DNA from 3 places in the Iodobacter arcticus genome. Region 1 is predicted to be linked to each of the others. Evidence: predicted binding sites of a transcription regulator. Region 1 holds the regulator's gene; each other region holds the start of a gene.

The links. The regulator NrdR, encoded in region 1, represses ribonucleotide reductase genes. The targets are predictions, from matches to a motif close to AAANACNATATATNGTNTTT.
Region 2: the regulator NrdR is predicted to act here: its motif matches at 2,129-2,148, upstream of ACFQNF_RS19805 (ribonucleoside-diphosphate reductase subunit alpha).
Region 3: the regulator NrdR is predicted to act here: its motif matches at 2,260-2,279, upstream of ACFQNF_RS03200 (ribonucleoside triphosphate reductase).

The regions. Positions count from the first base shown of each region.
Region 1 covers NZ_JBHTBQ010000046.1:64,293-69,678, forward strand. Annotated here, with positions in the region: gene ACFQNF_RS20210 (riboflavin synthase subunit alpha) at 1-152, opposite strand, end outside; gene ACFQNF_RS20215 (YfgJ family double zinc ribbon protein) at 153-341, opposite strand; gene ribD (bifunctional diaminohydroxyphosphoribosylaminopyrimidine deaminase/5-amino-6-(5-phosphoribosylamino)uracil reductase RibD) at 316-1,443, opposite strand; gene nrdR (transcriptional regulator NrdR) at 1,618-2,070, opposite strand; gene glyA (serine hydroxymethyltransferase) at 2,339-3,586, opposite strand; gene ACFQNF_RS20235 (magnesium transporter CorA family protein) at 3,693-5,369, opposite strand.
Region 2 covers NZ_JBHTBQ010000044.1:501,271-506,656, forward strand. Annotated here, with positions in the region: gene ACFQNF_RS19795 (alkaline phosphatase) at 1-1,006, shown strand, start outside; gene ACFQNF_RS19800 (hypothetical protein) at 1,069-1,749, shown strand; gene ACFQNF_RS19805 (ribonucleoside-diphosphate reductase subunit alpha) at 2,225-5,086, shown strand; gene ACFQNF_RS19810 (adenosine deaminase) at 5,318-5,386, shown strand, end outside.
Region 3 covers NZ_JBHTBQ010000006.1:80,913-86,298, forward strand. Annotated here, with positions in the region: gene ACFQNF_RS03185 (histidine phosphatase family protein) at 1-599, shown strand, start outside; gene cobS (adenosylcobinamide-GDP ribazoletransferase) at 769-1,497, shown strand; gene ACFQNF_RS03195 (hypothetical protein) at 1,714-1,977, shown strand; gene ACFQNF_RS03200 (ribonucleoside triphosphate reductase) at 2,316-4,310, shown strand; gene nrdD (anaerobic ribonucleoside-triphosphate reductase) at 4,477-4,656, shown strand; gene ACFQNF_RS03210 (anaerobic ribonucleoside-triphosphate reductase activating protein) at 4,656-5,369, shown strand; gene ACFQNF_RS03215 (SulP family inorganic anion transporter) at 5,272-5,386, opposite strand, start outside.

The DNA of each region.
Region 1 (5,386 bases):
ACGGTTAGGCAAACGCCATCAATCGCCACGCTGGCACCAATTTGAATATCTTTACAAAAGCCAGCTGGAAAAGCGATGCGAAATGTACGGATGCCTTCCCTGTCATCAATCGCTTCAATCTGAGCAACGCCTTGCACAATCCCCGTAAACATTTATTCAGTTTCCTTAAAGAGTTCTGGATTTGCTTCGCGCACACGCTTCGAAGACTTGAGTAAATTGCAGTGATCACAAAAATAACTAATCGAGCCACAGGCCGCGATCACATCGAGAGGCCGCTTACAATCTGGACAAATCGGCACAGCTGTTTGCAAACTTTCATTTGGCATAGAATTCTCCAGCATTGGTAAAGCGCAGTGTAAGACGTAAATCGTCTCCAAATAGGCGGCGCTCTAATACCTTAGCTCGTAGCTTGTGGTTTAGGTCGGATAAATCAAGCGTGGCGATGCCTTTTGCCGTGTCGCCAATCATCACGGGCGCTTGATAAAGCAGCATTTCATCTACCAGCCCCGACTGAAACAGCGCCCCAACTAAAACGCCACCCGCCTCAACCGTGACTTGATTGCAGCCTCGGCGGCCTAATTCATTCAGTAAGGCAGCTAAATCAACCCGGCCCTGAGCATCGGCCAAAATGATGACTTCTGCCCCTGCTGCTTCTAAAGCCTGACGCTTTGACTCGTCATCCTGAGCGCCAATAATCAATACGCCCGCCTGATTAAATAACTTTGCATTGACAGGCGTTCTCAGCTGGCTGTCAACGACTACACGTAGCGGCTGTCTATCTACCGCAAATTCACGCACGGTTAGCTGCGGGTCGTCCGCCAGCACCGTGCCAATGCCGGTCAGCATAGCGCAAGATCGGGCACGTAGTTTTTGTACATCAGACCTTGCCGCTGGGCCGGTAATCCACTGTGATTGCCCATTAGCCAGTCCGGTACGGCCATCCAGACTTGCACCCATTTTCACCGTCAGCCAGGGGCGGGATCGCAGCATGCGGCTAATAAAACCTTTGTGATGCTCAAGTGCGGCAGCGTGCAAAACGCCCGATTCCACTTCAACACCCGCAGCCGCCAAACGTGCCAAGCCCTGGCCTGCCACCAGCGGATTAGGATCGGTTAGCGCGGCAACCACGCGCACTACACCGGCTTTCACCAAAGCATCGGCGCAGGGTGGTGTGCGGCCATGATGGCTGCAAGGCTCTAGCGTCACGTAAGCCGTAGCACCGCGTGCCAGATCGCCCGCAACACTCAAGGCCATTACTTCAGCATGCGCACCGGGAGCATCCTTCACCACACCGCCACCTGCAGGCTGGCTAAAGCCCGCACCCACCACCTGCCCGTCTTTCACCAACACACAACCCACGCAAGGATTAGGCGTAGCACTATCCTGCCCCAAAGCCGCCTGCCGCAAAGCCAGCTGCATATATTGATGATCGATCGCGTTCATTGGTTTACCAGTGACAATATGAAACCCACAAACCCAAATCTCAAACCACGGAGAAAAGGGAGAACACGGAGGGCCACGGAGAAAAACATAAGCAAGGTTTTCTCCGTGAAACTCCGTGTTCTCTGTGTCCTCCGTGGTTCAAGATTTGGGTTTATTTCGATATGGAAAACAGCGTTACTCCTTACTTACTTCCCGAATCACATCGCGGAAATCGTCGACGTCTTGGAAGGAGCGGTATACGGAGGCGAAGCGGATGTAGGCAACTTTGTCGAGCTTGGCGAGTTCAGACATCACCATTTCGCCAATCTGACGGCTCATGATTTCTCTGTCGCCTAAAGATAAGGCTTTTTGGATAATGCGCAGGATGGCTTCGTCCACCAGGGGCGTCGGCACGGGCCGTTTATGCAGAGCACGCTCAAAGCTGGTGCGGATTTTTTCCCGATCAAATTCAGCACGCTGACCATTTTGTTTCACCACCTGCGGCAAGCGCACTTCGGCCGTTTCAAACGTGGTAAAGCGTTTATCACAAATTGGACAACGACGGCGACGGCGAACCAAATCGCCTTCATCAGATACACGCGAGTCAGCAACCAGCGTATCAGGGGAACCACAGAAGGGGCACTTCATCACAACCCCGCAAAGAACATTCTAGAAATAAACAAAACCCAAATCTCAAAACACGGAGGACACAGAGAACACGGAGTTTCACAGAGAAAACCTACACAAGGCTCATACCTAGCTTTCAAACTGACCTTTAAATCAAACAAGGTCTAGCTCATAAAATGGCGCAGATAAGCATCTTGCCAAAGAAAGCCAAACACTTTTTTGACTTTCTCCGTGTGACTCCGTGCCCTCTTTCACTCCGTGTTTTAAGACTTGGGTTTTTTATAGCGAATTAAGCGCCGTAAACTGGGAAACGCGCTGTCAATTCTTTTACTTTTACCGCAACGGCTGCAATGTTTGCTTCGTCATGCGGATTATCCAGCACATCAGCAATCAGATTAGCCACGATTACGGCTTCTGCTTCTTTGAAACCACGGGTCGTGATGGCTGGGGAGCCGATACGGATGCCGGAAGTCACAAACGGGCTTTCTGGATCATTTGGAATGGCGTTTTTGTTAACGGTGATATGCGCCTGGCCCAATACCGCATCCGCCACTTTGCCAGTCAGGCCTTTAGAGCGCAGATCAACCAGGAACATATGCGATTCGGAGCGACCGGAAATCACGCGCAGGCCACGCTCGATCAAGGTTGCTGCCATGGCTTGTGCGTTTTTCAGCACTTGCTCTTGGTATGTTTTGAATTCTGGTGTTGCCGCTTCTTTAAATGCCACGGCTTTAGCCGCGATCACGTGCATCAAAGGGCCGCCTTGCAGCGTTGGAAACACATTCGAATTGATCGATTTTTCGAATTCAGCTTTAGCCAAAATCAAGCCACCACGCGGGCCGCGCAATGTTTTATGCGTAGTCGATGTTACAAAGTGAGCGTGTGGCACTGGGTTTGGATAAACACCCGCAGCGATCAAACCGGCGTAATGCGCCATGTCGACCATAAAGTAAGCGCCCACCTTGTCGGCAATTTCACGCATGCGTGCCCAGTCAAAACGCAGAGCATAAGCTGAAGCACCACCGATCAGAAGCTTAGGCTTGGTTTCAAGCGCTACGCGTTCCATATCATCGTAATCGATTTCTTCGTTTTCGTTCAGGCCGTAAGCCACGATATTGAAGAGCTTACCGGAAAGATTTGCTGGTGAGCCGTGTGTAAGGTGACCACCGTGACCTAGGTTCATACCCATTACGGTATCGCCCGGTTTTAGAATCGAGAAATACACGGCTTGGTTGGCTTGCGAGCCAGAATGCGGCTGCACATTGGCGTACTCTGCGCCAAACAGTGCTTTTACGCGATCAATGGCCAACTGCTCAACCGTATCAACAAATTCACAACCACCATAAAAACGCTTACCCGGATAACCTTCGGCGTATTTATTAGTCAGTTGCGAGCCTTGAGCTTCCATCACCGCTGGGCTGGTGTAGTTTTCTGACGCGATCAGCTCGATATGCTCGTGCTGGCGAACAACTTCACCTGCAATGGCAGCGGCTAAATCAGGATCGTATTGGGCGATAGTGGCGGACTTGGAGAACATAGAGTTGGCGCTTCCGTAAGTCGGTTGGGAATAGGGAATGCGCAGGATTCTAACACGGACAAGCGTTTTTCCAATTGAGGAATTCGCTATTAATCATGATACTCGCTCATAGATTATTCCTAGCTTGCTTTTTTTTACACCACTGCCGATGAATAATTTTTATTTTATCAGCAAACCCTATGCGGTCATCTGACATGAAGTCTAAAAATTCTGAAAGCATTCTTGATTTCATCAAGGAATAAAAGGTCAGTGCGGCAATGGGAATAAACGTCGCGAAAAAGTACCCTATTCTGCGCCATGACGGCTCTGCCGCAAGATCAAATAAATTCATCCCCAGAAAGCCAGTCACTGTCGTACCCACCAAGCCCAGAATCGTCACCACAGTCAGGCGCACCACCGTATCGGCCTGCCGATGCAAATCATCGTTTTCTAAGTACTGGCTCATGCTATGAATGGATTCGCGTACCTCTGCAAACAACGCTTCTGTGCCCAGATGGCGACGGGCAATATGAAACATTTGATCAGCCACCACCTGATTAGAAATCTCGCTAAACCAATAGCGCTGAGTAAAACGCAAAAATACCTCTTGCAGAATGCGAATATCCCGCTTAAAACGCCGGGCAGAGCCTGCATTCCCCACTTGCAAACGCGACAAAGCCACTGCCAGCCGGTCAGAAAACATGAGTAATGCCGCTTTATGAAAATGCGCTATCAGCATCAGTAAAAAATACTGATGCCTGAATTGCCCCAACGCTCCGGTAAACGGATCGCTAAAAAAACCATGTCCATGCTTGCCCACCAGCACAAAAGCATGACCATCACACATCATGCGAGTGGAGGATGAATCATGGCGACGCTCCGGCACCCAAAAGCGGTCGTAGCAGCAATTTGCTTCGAAATCCTGAAATACTTTGGCGGTATAGGGCAAATCACCACCCTGCGAAGGCCGCGTCACCATGCCCAACCGGTAGAAATCTTCATCACTTAAATCAAAAGGATCGTCAAAAGCCAGATAAGCCATCAGGGGCATGCGGTGATATTCAATTTGCCGATAGCGCAGCTCGCCAATTTCGTTTGAATGGTGTAATACCAAAGGCCGCAACAAAGCATCCCAATGTTGTGCCATAGGGGCAGCGCGAAACTCACCCACATGCGATAAAAACTTGGATTTATCGTCGTAATCCGAGGCGGCAATCACGCCTCCTTTTGCATCCAGCCATTTCACCTGTTGCAAGCAGCTTGCCGCCGTTTTATCTTCATCCCATTGCGCAGGGAAAGCGCGGCCAAACCTGAACAGAGTATCCTGCACCCGGCTGAGCGGCACATTATCCGCAAGAATTTCAAACGCCAGAATCACGATATCAATATCGTAAAAAAAATACAGATCAATATGCGCCACTTTAAAATCCTGCCGCGTACCATCCTTATAATGCATACGCACCGAACAAATATCATGCCGTCTGAATATATGCAGTGGCGAGCCGCCATAGCTTGCCGTGCTTCCCGCTTCTGCCGCTCCTTCACCATATAAGAACCGCTGTACATAGGGCAGAAAGGTAACAAACTCGCGGTAATGCCGCTCTTGAAATGCCTGAGGATCCATATCAAACGCGGAAGGCCGCATCTGCCAAGGCGAATCCTCATCCAGCAACTGATTCATCAGCTCCCAATGCCGCCCCATTACCGCCCCACTGCCCACAGGCTGGGCGAGCGGCATCAGCTGCAAAGGCCAAATTAAAATCTGCCTAAAATGGCGAACAATGGTTTCAGCGGCATCAGCCATCTTGATCTCCCCTTCTT
Region 2 (5,386 bases), on a different contig from region 1:
GGAGCTGGCCAAAGCCAAAGGAAAGGCTGTTGGCGCAGTGACTACCACAAGGGTGACGCACGCTACACCTGCGGCGACTTTCTCGCATATTTGCCATCGTGATGCAGAAAACAGCATTGCCGAGCAGGCTGTGCCGGGCGGTAAAGGCTTTAATGCCAAGCTGGGCAATGGTTTGGATGTTTTGATGGGCGGCGGCAGTAAGCACTTTTTGCCAAGTAGTGCGAAAGGAGCAAGGACCGATGGCCGCGATTTGATCGCTGAATTAAAAGCCAAAGGCTATGTGTTTGCCGAAAAGGGCAGCGAGCTAAAAAATGTGGATGCCAGCAAAACAGACAAATTATTAGGTCTGTTTGCTTCCAGCCATATGGAGTACGAGCTTGATCGCGTAAAAAAATCCATCGATCAGCCTAGCCTCAGCGAAATGACCACTAAAGCGATTGCTGTGCTGGCTAAAAAGCCTGAAGGATTCTTCCTGATGGTAGAAGGTGGCCGCATCGATCACGCTCTGCACGGCAATAACGCCAAGCGGGTGATGGACGACACGATTGCTTTTGATGATGCGATTAAAGCCGCACTCACTGAAGTCAGAAAAACCGATCCAGAGCTTAAAAACACCCTGATCGTGGTGACAGCCGATCACGACCATACCTTAACCATTAATGGCTATGGCAAGAAAGGCAGCGACATTATGGGCACGGTAAAAAATTATCGTGATGGCAAGGAAATGAAAGATGCCGACGGTAATAACTATACGGCGCTGGTGTTTGGTAATAGCTCAAATCGCCCGGTAACACGCACCATGCTGGTTGAGGGCAATGCAGATAAATCACAGGTCTTGCACGATGATTATCAGCAGGAAGGCGCGGTGAAAGTAGGCAATGGTAATGAAACGCACGGCGGCGGAGATGTCATGCTGTTTGCTGCGGGTGCAGGCTCTAAAGCATTTAAAGGCACACTGGATAACACCAAGGTCTTTGGTTTGGTAAAGCAAGCTGCCGGTTTTTAATGTGTACTGATTGGTAAAACAGGCCGGCAATTGCCGGCTTGTTTTTTGTAAGGAATAAATGAATGAAGTATTTGCTACCGGTCTTGATGATGGCTGTATATGTCGGGCCAGCCAGTGCGGTGGGCACGCCCGATGTTGCCGCTTTGGTGACCTATGAAACGCGGGTAGTCACGCCAGAGGGTGTGAGTAAATCGACCCGGTTTCAGGAAGCATGGTTGCGTACTAGCCAGCGGGTTTGGAGCGAACGTGTCTTGCCAAAGAATGCCGCGCCCGAAGCCAGCAAAGCGCCCCAAGGCCACGAAGGTCATAGCCATAATATGAATTTTGCACTGGCGGCCAAATCCATCCAGCTGGATGCCAAGGGCGAGCTTAAATTTGAGCTGGTGCGGAGCAAGCTGCAGCAGATAGTAGAAATGAGCAAAAGCGATTACCGCGAAGTTGGCTTTGATGGCAGTTGGGAAAGCACCGCCTATATGCTCGATCGCAAGCAGCTTAAAAATATGAAAAAACGCAGCACGCCTGCGCCTGCCGGTGAAGTCTGGCTAGAGAGCCGCAAGGGCGGCATGTATACCATGGTGCTGTGGTCAGAGAAATTGCAGCTGCCTAAAATCATTGAAACAGGCAATGAAAACGGCGCGAACTGGAGCCGAGTAACGGTGGAGCCGCAAGCCATGCCTAAAGAGATGCCTTGGCTGAAGTCGGCTGGTTTTAGCCGAAAAGATTATATTGATTTGCTGGATTAAGCAGCGCAGTGCTTCATTAAAAAGAGCTTTGTTCTTCGGCGAACAAAGCTCATTTTTTTGCCAGCTTACTAGCTGATCTGCTGCATCATAAAATGCCATAAAATGCAGAATGATTGTTTATTAGGCAATTGGCCATCGTAAGAACGGCTGAAGGCCCGCCCCGTAGCAAGGGCTTGTTTCAGGCTTTTTTAGCCGTTTTTGACGATGTAAATAATCGGCTTTTTTGTCTTGTTACTTATGCACAACAGCGCCCAAACCGCATAAATACTCGCTTTGCTTAAGCTCGTTTTTTTAGTCTTTACCTTCTCTCTTTTCATCCCTATCCGTCACTTGCCTATCTCGCTGAAAGACACTAGTATTTGTGTTAACTCTTCTTGTTAAACACTACATATAGTGTTTCTCCACAAGAAATCCACAGAATTATCCACAGCGAGACGTGCCCACTTAGCCGCACGCGCAACTCAATGAGAGCCCTATGACCGATAGCGTTAACACTGCTCAGCAGCACAGCAGCTATGCTGATTACAAAACCATTCGCCGTGATGGATCTGTGGTGCCATTTGCACCGAATAAAATCACCGTAGCAGTGACCAAAACGTTTATCGCCGTATTAGGCAGTGATGCCGCTTCCAGCGCTGCCGTGCGTCAAAAAGCCTTGCAGCTGACTGAATCCGTTGTATCGGCGTTGATGCGTCGTAAGCCAGAAGGCGGCGCGATTCATATTGAAGATATCCAAGATCAGGTTGAGCTGGCGCTGATGCGCGCTGGTGAGCACGATGTGGCCCGCGCTTATGTTTTATACCGCGAAGAGCGTAGCAAAGAGCGTCATTCCCGCTTTGAGCCAGAGCATCACCACGCGATCAATGTGTTGTATCCGAATGGCAGCAGCCGCCCCCTCGATTTAGCGCAATTAAAAGAGCTGATCGCTTCTTGCTGCAAAGGCTTGGAAGGCACCACAGATCAAGCTGCCATGCTGGCTGAAACACTGAAAAACGTTTACGACGGCGTACCGGCAGAAGAAGTTCGCCGTGCGCTGATTATGTCGTCACGTCAGCTGATTGAAAAAGACCCGGCCTATAGCTTTGTAACTGCGCGTTTATTGCTAAACAACTTGCGCTCAGAAGTATTAGGCAAAGAAGTCAGCCACGAAGAAATGGCATCTAAGTATGCCGATTACTTCCCGCAATTTATCAAGCGCGGTATTGATGCCGAGCTTTTGGATGAAAACCTCTCCCAATACGATTTAGCCAAACTGGGCGCGGCGCTGGATCATAGCCGTGATTACCAATTCGGCTACCTTGGCTTGCAAACCCTGTACGACCGTTATTTCCTGCATATCGAAGACAGCCGCATCGAGCTGCCACAAAGCTTCTTTATGCGCGTGGCGATGGGCTTGGCGATGAATGAAATCAACCGCGAAGAGCGTGCGATCGAGTTCTACAACGTCTTATCCAGCTTTGATTTTATGAGCTCCACGCCTACCTTATTTAACGCCGGTAGCCGCCGTAGCCAGCTTTCCAGCTGCTACCTCACCACCGTGTCCGATGATCTGGAAGGCATTTACGAAGCGCTGAAAGAAAACGCGCTGCTGTCTAAATACGCGGGTGGTTTGGGTAACGACTGGACGCCTGTGCGCTCCCTCGGTAGCCATATCAAGGGCACCAACGGCAAGTCACAAGGGATTGTGCCTTTCCTTAAAGTAGTTAACGACACCGCCGTAGCGGTAAACCAAGGCGGCAAGCGTAAGGGCGCGGTGTGTGCCTACCTTGAAACCTGGCATGCAGATATCGAAGAATTCCTCGAAATGCGTAAGAACACCGGTGATGATCGTCGCCGCACGCACGATATGAATACCGCCAACTGGATTCCAGATCTCTTTATGAAGCGTGTGATGCAGGGCGGCGAGTGGACATTATTCAGCCCATCCGAAGCGCCTGATTTGCACGATAAGTTTGGTAAAGATTTTGAACAGGCTTACGTGGCCTATGAAGCGAAAGCCGCGCGTGGCGAAATGAAAATCGCCAAGAAAATCCCTGCGCTGGGTCTATGGCGCAAGATGCTTTCTATGCTGTTTGAAACAGGCCATCCTTGGATTACCTTTAAAGATCCTTGCAATATCCGCAGCCCGCAGCAACACGTTGGCGTGGTGCATAGCTCAAACCTATGTACAGAAATCACCCTGAACACCAACGAGAACGAAATTGCGGTATGTAATTTGGGCTCGGTCAACTTGGTGAACCACATTAAGAATGGCGAACTCGATACCAATAAACTGGCGCGCACCATCACCACAGCGATGCGCATGTTGGATAACGTGATCGACATTAACTTTTACCCAGTGCGTAAAGCGCGTGAATCCAATCTGAAGCATCGCCCGGTGGGTATGGGCATTATGGGCTTCCAGGATTGCTTACATATGTTGCGCCTGCCTTACGGCTCGGATGCGGCGGTTGAGTTTGCCGATCTATCGATGGAAACCGTGGCTTATCACGCTTACTGGGCATCCACTGAGCTTGCGCAAGAGCGCGGCACTTATCCTAGTTACAAAGGCAGCCTGTGGGATCGCGGTGTATTGCCACAAGATTCGATTAAATTGCTGGCAGAAGAGCGCGGTGGCTATCTGGAAATGGATACCAGCTCACGCTTGGATTGGACCCAGCTGCGTGAACGCGTTCGCACCCACGGCATGCGCAATTCAAACTGCTTGGCCATTGCGCCAACCGCGACCATTGCCAATATCATCGGCGTATCGGCGTGTATCGAGCCAACTTACCAAAACTTGTTCGTAAAATCGAACTTGTCGGGTGAGTTCACCGTGGTGAATGAATACCTCGTGCGTGATCTAAAAGCGCGTGGTCTGTGGGATGAAGTGATGATCTCCGACCTGAAATTCTTTGACGGCTCGGTGTCTAAAGTAGAACGCATCCCGCAAGACCTGCGTGATCTCTACGCCACCGCGTTTGAAGTGGATCCAAACTGGCTGGTTGAATGCGCATCGCGCCGCCAAAAGTGGATCGACCAAGGCCAATCGCTCAACCTCTACCTTGCTGGCGCATCGGGCAAGAAGCTGGACGAGCTGTACAAATTCGCATGGTTACGTGGTCTGAAAACCACTTATTACCTACGCACGATGGCCGCCACAGCAGCAGAAAAATCCACCGGTAGCGGTGGTGAGTTGAACGCGGTTGCGGTTGATGGGGTGTACAACCAAGCTTCTGCAGCAGGTGCAAACTCGATCAGCGCCGCGCCAACCATGGCCGCAATCGACGCTGAATTACCTGCAACAGATATGAAATTCTGCTCGATTGACAACCCAGAGTGCGAGAGCTGTCAGTAAAACGTAGGGCGGGTGGAACCCGCCTTTATGGATATGAAATGTTATGAAATCGGCGGGTTCCACCCGCCCTACGAATGATGCAATGCTTGCGAACGAGATATGTAGGATGGGTGGAGCCGAGGTTTTGCGGCGATACCCATCAATATTCGCCGATGATGGGTATCGCCAAAAGGCCGGCTCCACCCATCCTACACACTTCAATGCCCCCAAAAAAAACACCTTGAGAGTCAAATGACCGAAGCCCTGCACCCTGTCGATCAACTGATCCTCGCTTTACCCAAAACCGAGCTGCATCTGCAT
Region 3 (5,386 bases), on a different contig from region 1:
TTACGCTTTTGCGGCATGGCGCTACGGTTGCTCCGGCGGGGATGTTAATCGGTCATACCGATTTGCCCTTGTCCCTATTGGGTGAGCAGCAGTTGGCTAGCCGCAATGATCACTTTGTCCGCTTTCCTCCAAGCAGCATTGCCAGCTCTGATCTAGGCCGCTGTGCGGGTTTTGCTCAGCAATTGGCGGCAACAGCGGGGCTGGATTGCCATATCGATCGCAATTTGCGCGAAATGAGCTTTGGTGAGTTGGATGGTTTAGCCAAGTCCCAATGGAGCGAACAGCAGCAGGCTGTATGGGCACTTTGGTCACACAATCCTGAGACAAATACAGCTGTTGGCATTGAAAGCTGGGCGGGTTTTTCTGCACGGGTGAATGTCGCTTTCCGCTTATGGTTGCAAGCTGGCCAGGGGAAACATCGGGTATTGATTACCCACGGCGGCGTGGCTAAAGCGCTATTGCTAGAGTGGCTGGGTCTACCTGCCGCAAGGCACAATCAATTTTGGCTGGCGCACGCGGGGATGATTACCCTTTATTGGGATGATGAATATCCGCCTATTTTGCAGGGGATTGATAATGAAGTTTTGTTGGGTGTGTGAGCTATTGGGATAGGTGTGCGAACAAAACCCAAATCTTGAACCACGGAAAACACGGAATTTCACGGAGAAAACCAAGAGAAATGATCCGTTTTTTCGTGTCTTATGTGTTTTTTGTGGGTATCTGCTTTGTTTTTAGCGCACCTGAATCATTACGAAATAGGAATAAAGAATGAAATTTGATTGGCGCGAGCCTGTGCTGGCGGTGCAGTTTTTAACTCGGCTGCCAACGCCGCAGATTCGTCAGTTTGAGCCGACTTTACTCGCCGCTGCCGCGTCGTGGTTTCCTGTGGTTGGGCTATTGATTGGTGCGTTTTTAAGCGCGGTGGTGTTTCTTGCTACCAAAGTAGATCCTTGGCTGGCGGCTTTGGCGGGTTTTTTGCTTTGGACATGGATTACCGGTGGCTTGCATTTAGATGGTCTTGCCGATATGTCGGATGGCTTAGGCGCTGCGCATCGTGACCCAGAACGATTTTTGGCTGTGCTGAAAGACCCGCATCTGGGCAGCTTTGGCGTGTTGGCGCTGATTTGCCAATCTGCCGCTAAGCTGGTGCTCTTAATGCTGCTGGCTAGGCAGCAAGAATGGCTAGCGCTTTTGCTGATCCCTTCATGGGCGCGCTTTGGTGTTTTGTATTGGAGCCGCCTACCGGCCTTAGCGCCCGGCATGGCAGAGCAATTTGCTTGGCAAAAAACCAGCTACTCGTTGTATATTCTTTTGGCCACACTTTTGCTGGCATCCTATTTTATAGCTCCCGCATTAATGACGGCTCCGCTACTGATTTTGGCTTATGCCAAATGGCTGATGCATAAATTGGGTGGAATGACCGGGGATTGCTTGGGTGCAGGAATAGAAATAACCGAAACAGGGTTGTTATTTTGTATGCTTGCTCTCGCTCTGTAGGGCGGGTGCAACCCGCGAGCAATATTGAATAAATACGCGGGTTTCACCCGCCCTACGGTAATTAAATGCTTGCAACCGTGCCCACACGGATGGCTATGTACAAAACCCAAATATTGACCCACTTTGGTCTCAGAGAGTACGGAGTTACATGGAGAAAACCATTTATTTCGTGGGTAATATCCACCCTATTGATTGTTTGTGTTTATGGAACGGTTTATGAAAATTATCCGCAATATTGAAGTTTGGGAAAAAGGCATGGATGGCGGTTTTATCGGGCATTTAGCCATAGCCGAAACCATCAGCGTTGAGTTTCTATTTAGCTTATTTCGTCATGAGCAAGATCAGCCTGATCCTGAAATGAAGCTCTCTTATATGCTAGACGCCGCCCGTATTGCCCTATTGCAACCCTATGTGGGCGAGCTGATGGATTTGGCGAAAAACGATTATATTTTGACCGCGCACGGCCAGCCTGATTACTAACCGATGTGACGCAATAGAAACCCAAATCTTGAACCACGGAGGCCACAGAGAACACGGAGTTTCACGGAGAAATGCGAAAGATTTGATGGTTTTCTCTGTGGCTCTCTGTGGCCTCGTTTTCCTCTGTGGTTCAAGGTTTAGCTCTCTATCAAGACCCGCTGAATAATTTTGTAGCTTAGTAAATTCCTATCCAGAGCGGGTATTCTGCTCGCTCTGCAAATCTATTCTGAAAGTATTTGATTAACGTCAAATACCCTATATCTAGTTGAGCATGCTTATATAAAACACCATATATTGTGGTCTGTGAAAATATTCTACCTTGATCCAGGTGGGGAAAAATGACCATATACCCGCAATATGTGCTGAAACGCGATGGCCGCATCGTGCCTTTTGATATCGATAAAATTCGCCTTGCTCTGCTGAATGCTAGCCGCGTAACGGGTGAGTTTGATGAGGCAGAAGCAATCCGCTTAAGCACGCTGATCAGTAGCCGCTTGCAGGGTGATCTCACCCCCACCATCGAGCAGATTCAGGATCAGGCTGAAGAAGCGCTGCTGCAATATCATTATTTAAAAACCGCCCGCGCCTATATTGTTTACCGCAGCCAGCATGCGCGTTTGCGCTCGGATGTGCGCACGGTGGTGGATGTTGAATCGTCGATTAATGAATATCTGGATCAATCAGATTGGCGGGTGAATGCCAATGCTAATCAGGGCTGGAGCTTAGGCGGGCTGATTTTAAATACCAGCGGCAAAATGATTGCCAATTACTGGCTAAGCCATGTTTATCCGTTAGAAATTGGCGAGGCGCATCGCTCAGGTGCCATGCATATTCATGATTTAGATATGCTGTCTGGCTATTGCGCGGGTTGGTCTTTACGCCGCCTATTGCAAGAAGGCTTTAATGGCGTGCCGGGCAAGGTCGAAGCCAAACCGCCTAAGCATTTCTCAGCCGCCATTGGCCAGATTGTTAACTTTTTAGGTACTTTGCAAAATGAATGGGCGGGCGCTCAGGCATTTAGCTCATTTGATACCTATATGGCAGCGTTTATTCGTGCGGATAATCTGCAATACAGGCAGGTAAAGCAATATATTCAAGAGCTGATTTACAATCTGAATGTGCCTAGTCGCTGGGGTACGCAAACGCCGTTTACTAATCTGACTTTCGATTGGATTTGCCCAGAAGACTTGCGTGAACAAATTCCCTATGTGGGTGGCAAGGAAATGCCATTTAGCTACGGTGATCTGCAAACCGAAATGAACATGATTAATCGCGCTTATATCGAAGTGATGATGGAAGGCGATGCGCTGGGCCGTGTATTTACTTTCCCGATTCCTACTTACAACATCACCAAAGATTTTGCTTGGGATCACCCCAATACCGATCTTTTGTTTGAAATGACCGCTAAGTATGGTCTGCCCTATTTCCAGAATTTCTTAAATTCAGATCTAGAGCCGCATATGGTGCGCTCGATGTGCTGCCGCTTGCAGCTTGATCTGCGCGAGCTATTAAAGCGCGGTAATGGCTTATTTGGCTCGGCTGAGCAAACCGGCTCGCTGGGCGTGGTCACTATTAACTGTGCGCGGATTGGTTACGAATTCAAAGGCAATGAAGCAGGTCTCTTAGCGCGTGTCGATCAACTGATGGATTTGGCTAAGCAATCTTTAGAGATTAAACGCAAATTGATTGGCCGCTTAATTGATGGTGGTCTTTACCCTTATACCAAGCGCTATCTGGGCACGCTGCGTAATCACTTCAGCACACTTGGGGTAAATGGCATTAACGAGATGATTCGCAATTTTAGCGATGATAAAGACGATATCTGCTCGGATGCAGGTTACGCCTTAGCGATTCGTTTGCTTGATCATATTCGCGCCAAAATGACCGAAATTCAGGAAGAAACTGGCCATCTTTATAACCTAGAAGCCACACCAGCCGAAGGCACGACTTATCGCTTTGCCAAAGAAGATAAAAAGTTTTATCCCGATATTTTGCAAGCAGGCACGGTGGAGCAGCCCTTCTATACCAACTCCAGCCAGCTGCCGGTTGGCTTTACCGATGACCCATTCGAAGCCTTGGGCCGTCAGCAGGAATTACAGCGTAAATACACCGGCGGCACAGTCTTGCATCTGTATATGAATGAGGCAATTTCCAGCCCCGCAGCGTGTAAAGCGCTGGTGAAAAAAGCGCTGACCAACTACCGCCTGCCCTATATCACCATCACGCCCACCTTCTCTATCTGCCCGAAACACGGCTACCTGAGCGGTCATCATGAGTTTTGCCCGAAGTGCGATGGCGAGTTGCTGGCGAAGAAAAGCTGTGCGCTGGGATGAAAATTCAAAAAGGTCTGTAGGCACAGAGCACAGTGAGAACACAGAGCGCACAGAGAAAATCTGTAAAACTTCTTAATTTTTTTCTTTGTGCTCTGCTTTTTAACTCTGTGTTCTCTGTGTCTACAGATCTTTTTTGACCTTCAATTACATTTAAAAGGAAAAAATCATGAGTGATTTATCGGTTCAAACCCAGCTATCCCCTGAGCTTAAAGATGAAGAACGCACTCGCTGCGAGGTCTGGACGCGGGTGATGGGTTATCACCGGCCGGTGAGTAGTTTTAATATTGGTAAGAAAGGCGAGTTTAAAGAAAGGCAATTTTTTAACGAATGTAATACCGTTCAATAATGATGCCCGCGCCCAAGATTGGCGGCTTGGTGCCGTTTTCTAGCTGTGATTATCCCGGCGAGCTGGCTTGTGTGGTGTTTTTGGCGGGCTGCCCATGGCGCTGTGGCTATTGTCATAATCCGCATTTACAAGCGCGAGAGCAGCATGATGCAGCACCACAGTGGGATGAAATCCTGATCTGGTTAAAAACGCGCCGTGGTCTCTTAGACGCGGTGGTTTTTTCGGGCGGCGAGCCACTGATCGAGCCTCAGTTACCTGAGATGATGCGTAGTGTAAAAGCGCTGGGCTTCAAAATTGGCCTGCATAGCGGCGGCGCTTATCCCAAGCGTTTGCAGGAATGCCTGCCCTATCTGGACTGGGTGGGTTTTGATATTAAAAGCGATTTTATGCGCTACGAAAAGATCACCACCGTAGTAGGCAGTGGTGCTGTTGCCAGTGCCTCATTAAAGCTGCTACTGGCGAGCAAGGTGGCGCTGGAATGCCGCAGCACCATCCATCCCAGCTTGCATAGCGAGGATGAGCTGATTGCCCTTGCTCGAACCTTAAGCGCCGCAGGGGTGCAGCGCTATGTATTGCAATCCTTTAGGCCTGCTGGCTGTATTGAGCCTGCGCTGATTAATTCTGCGCAGCTTCATTTTCCTCAACGTGCCACTTTAGCGGCAATTGAGCAGCAGTTTGCGTCGTTTCAGTACGTATCAACACTTGCTGCCTGAAGGCGCGGTAAGCCTGT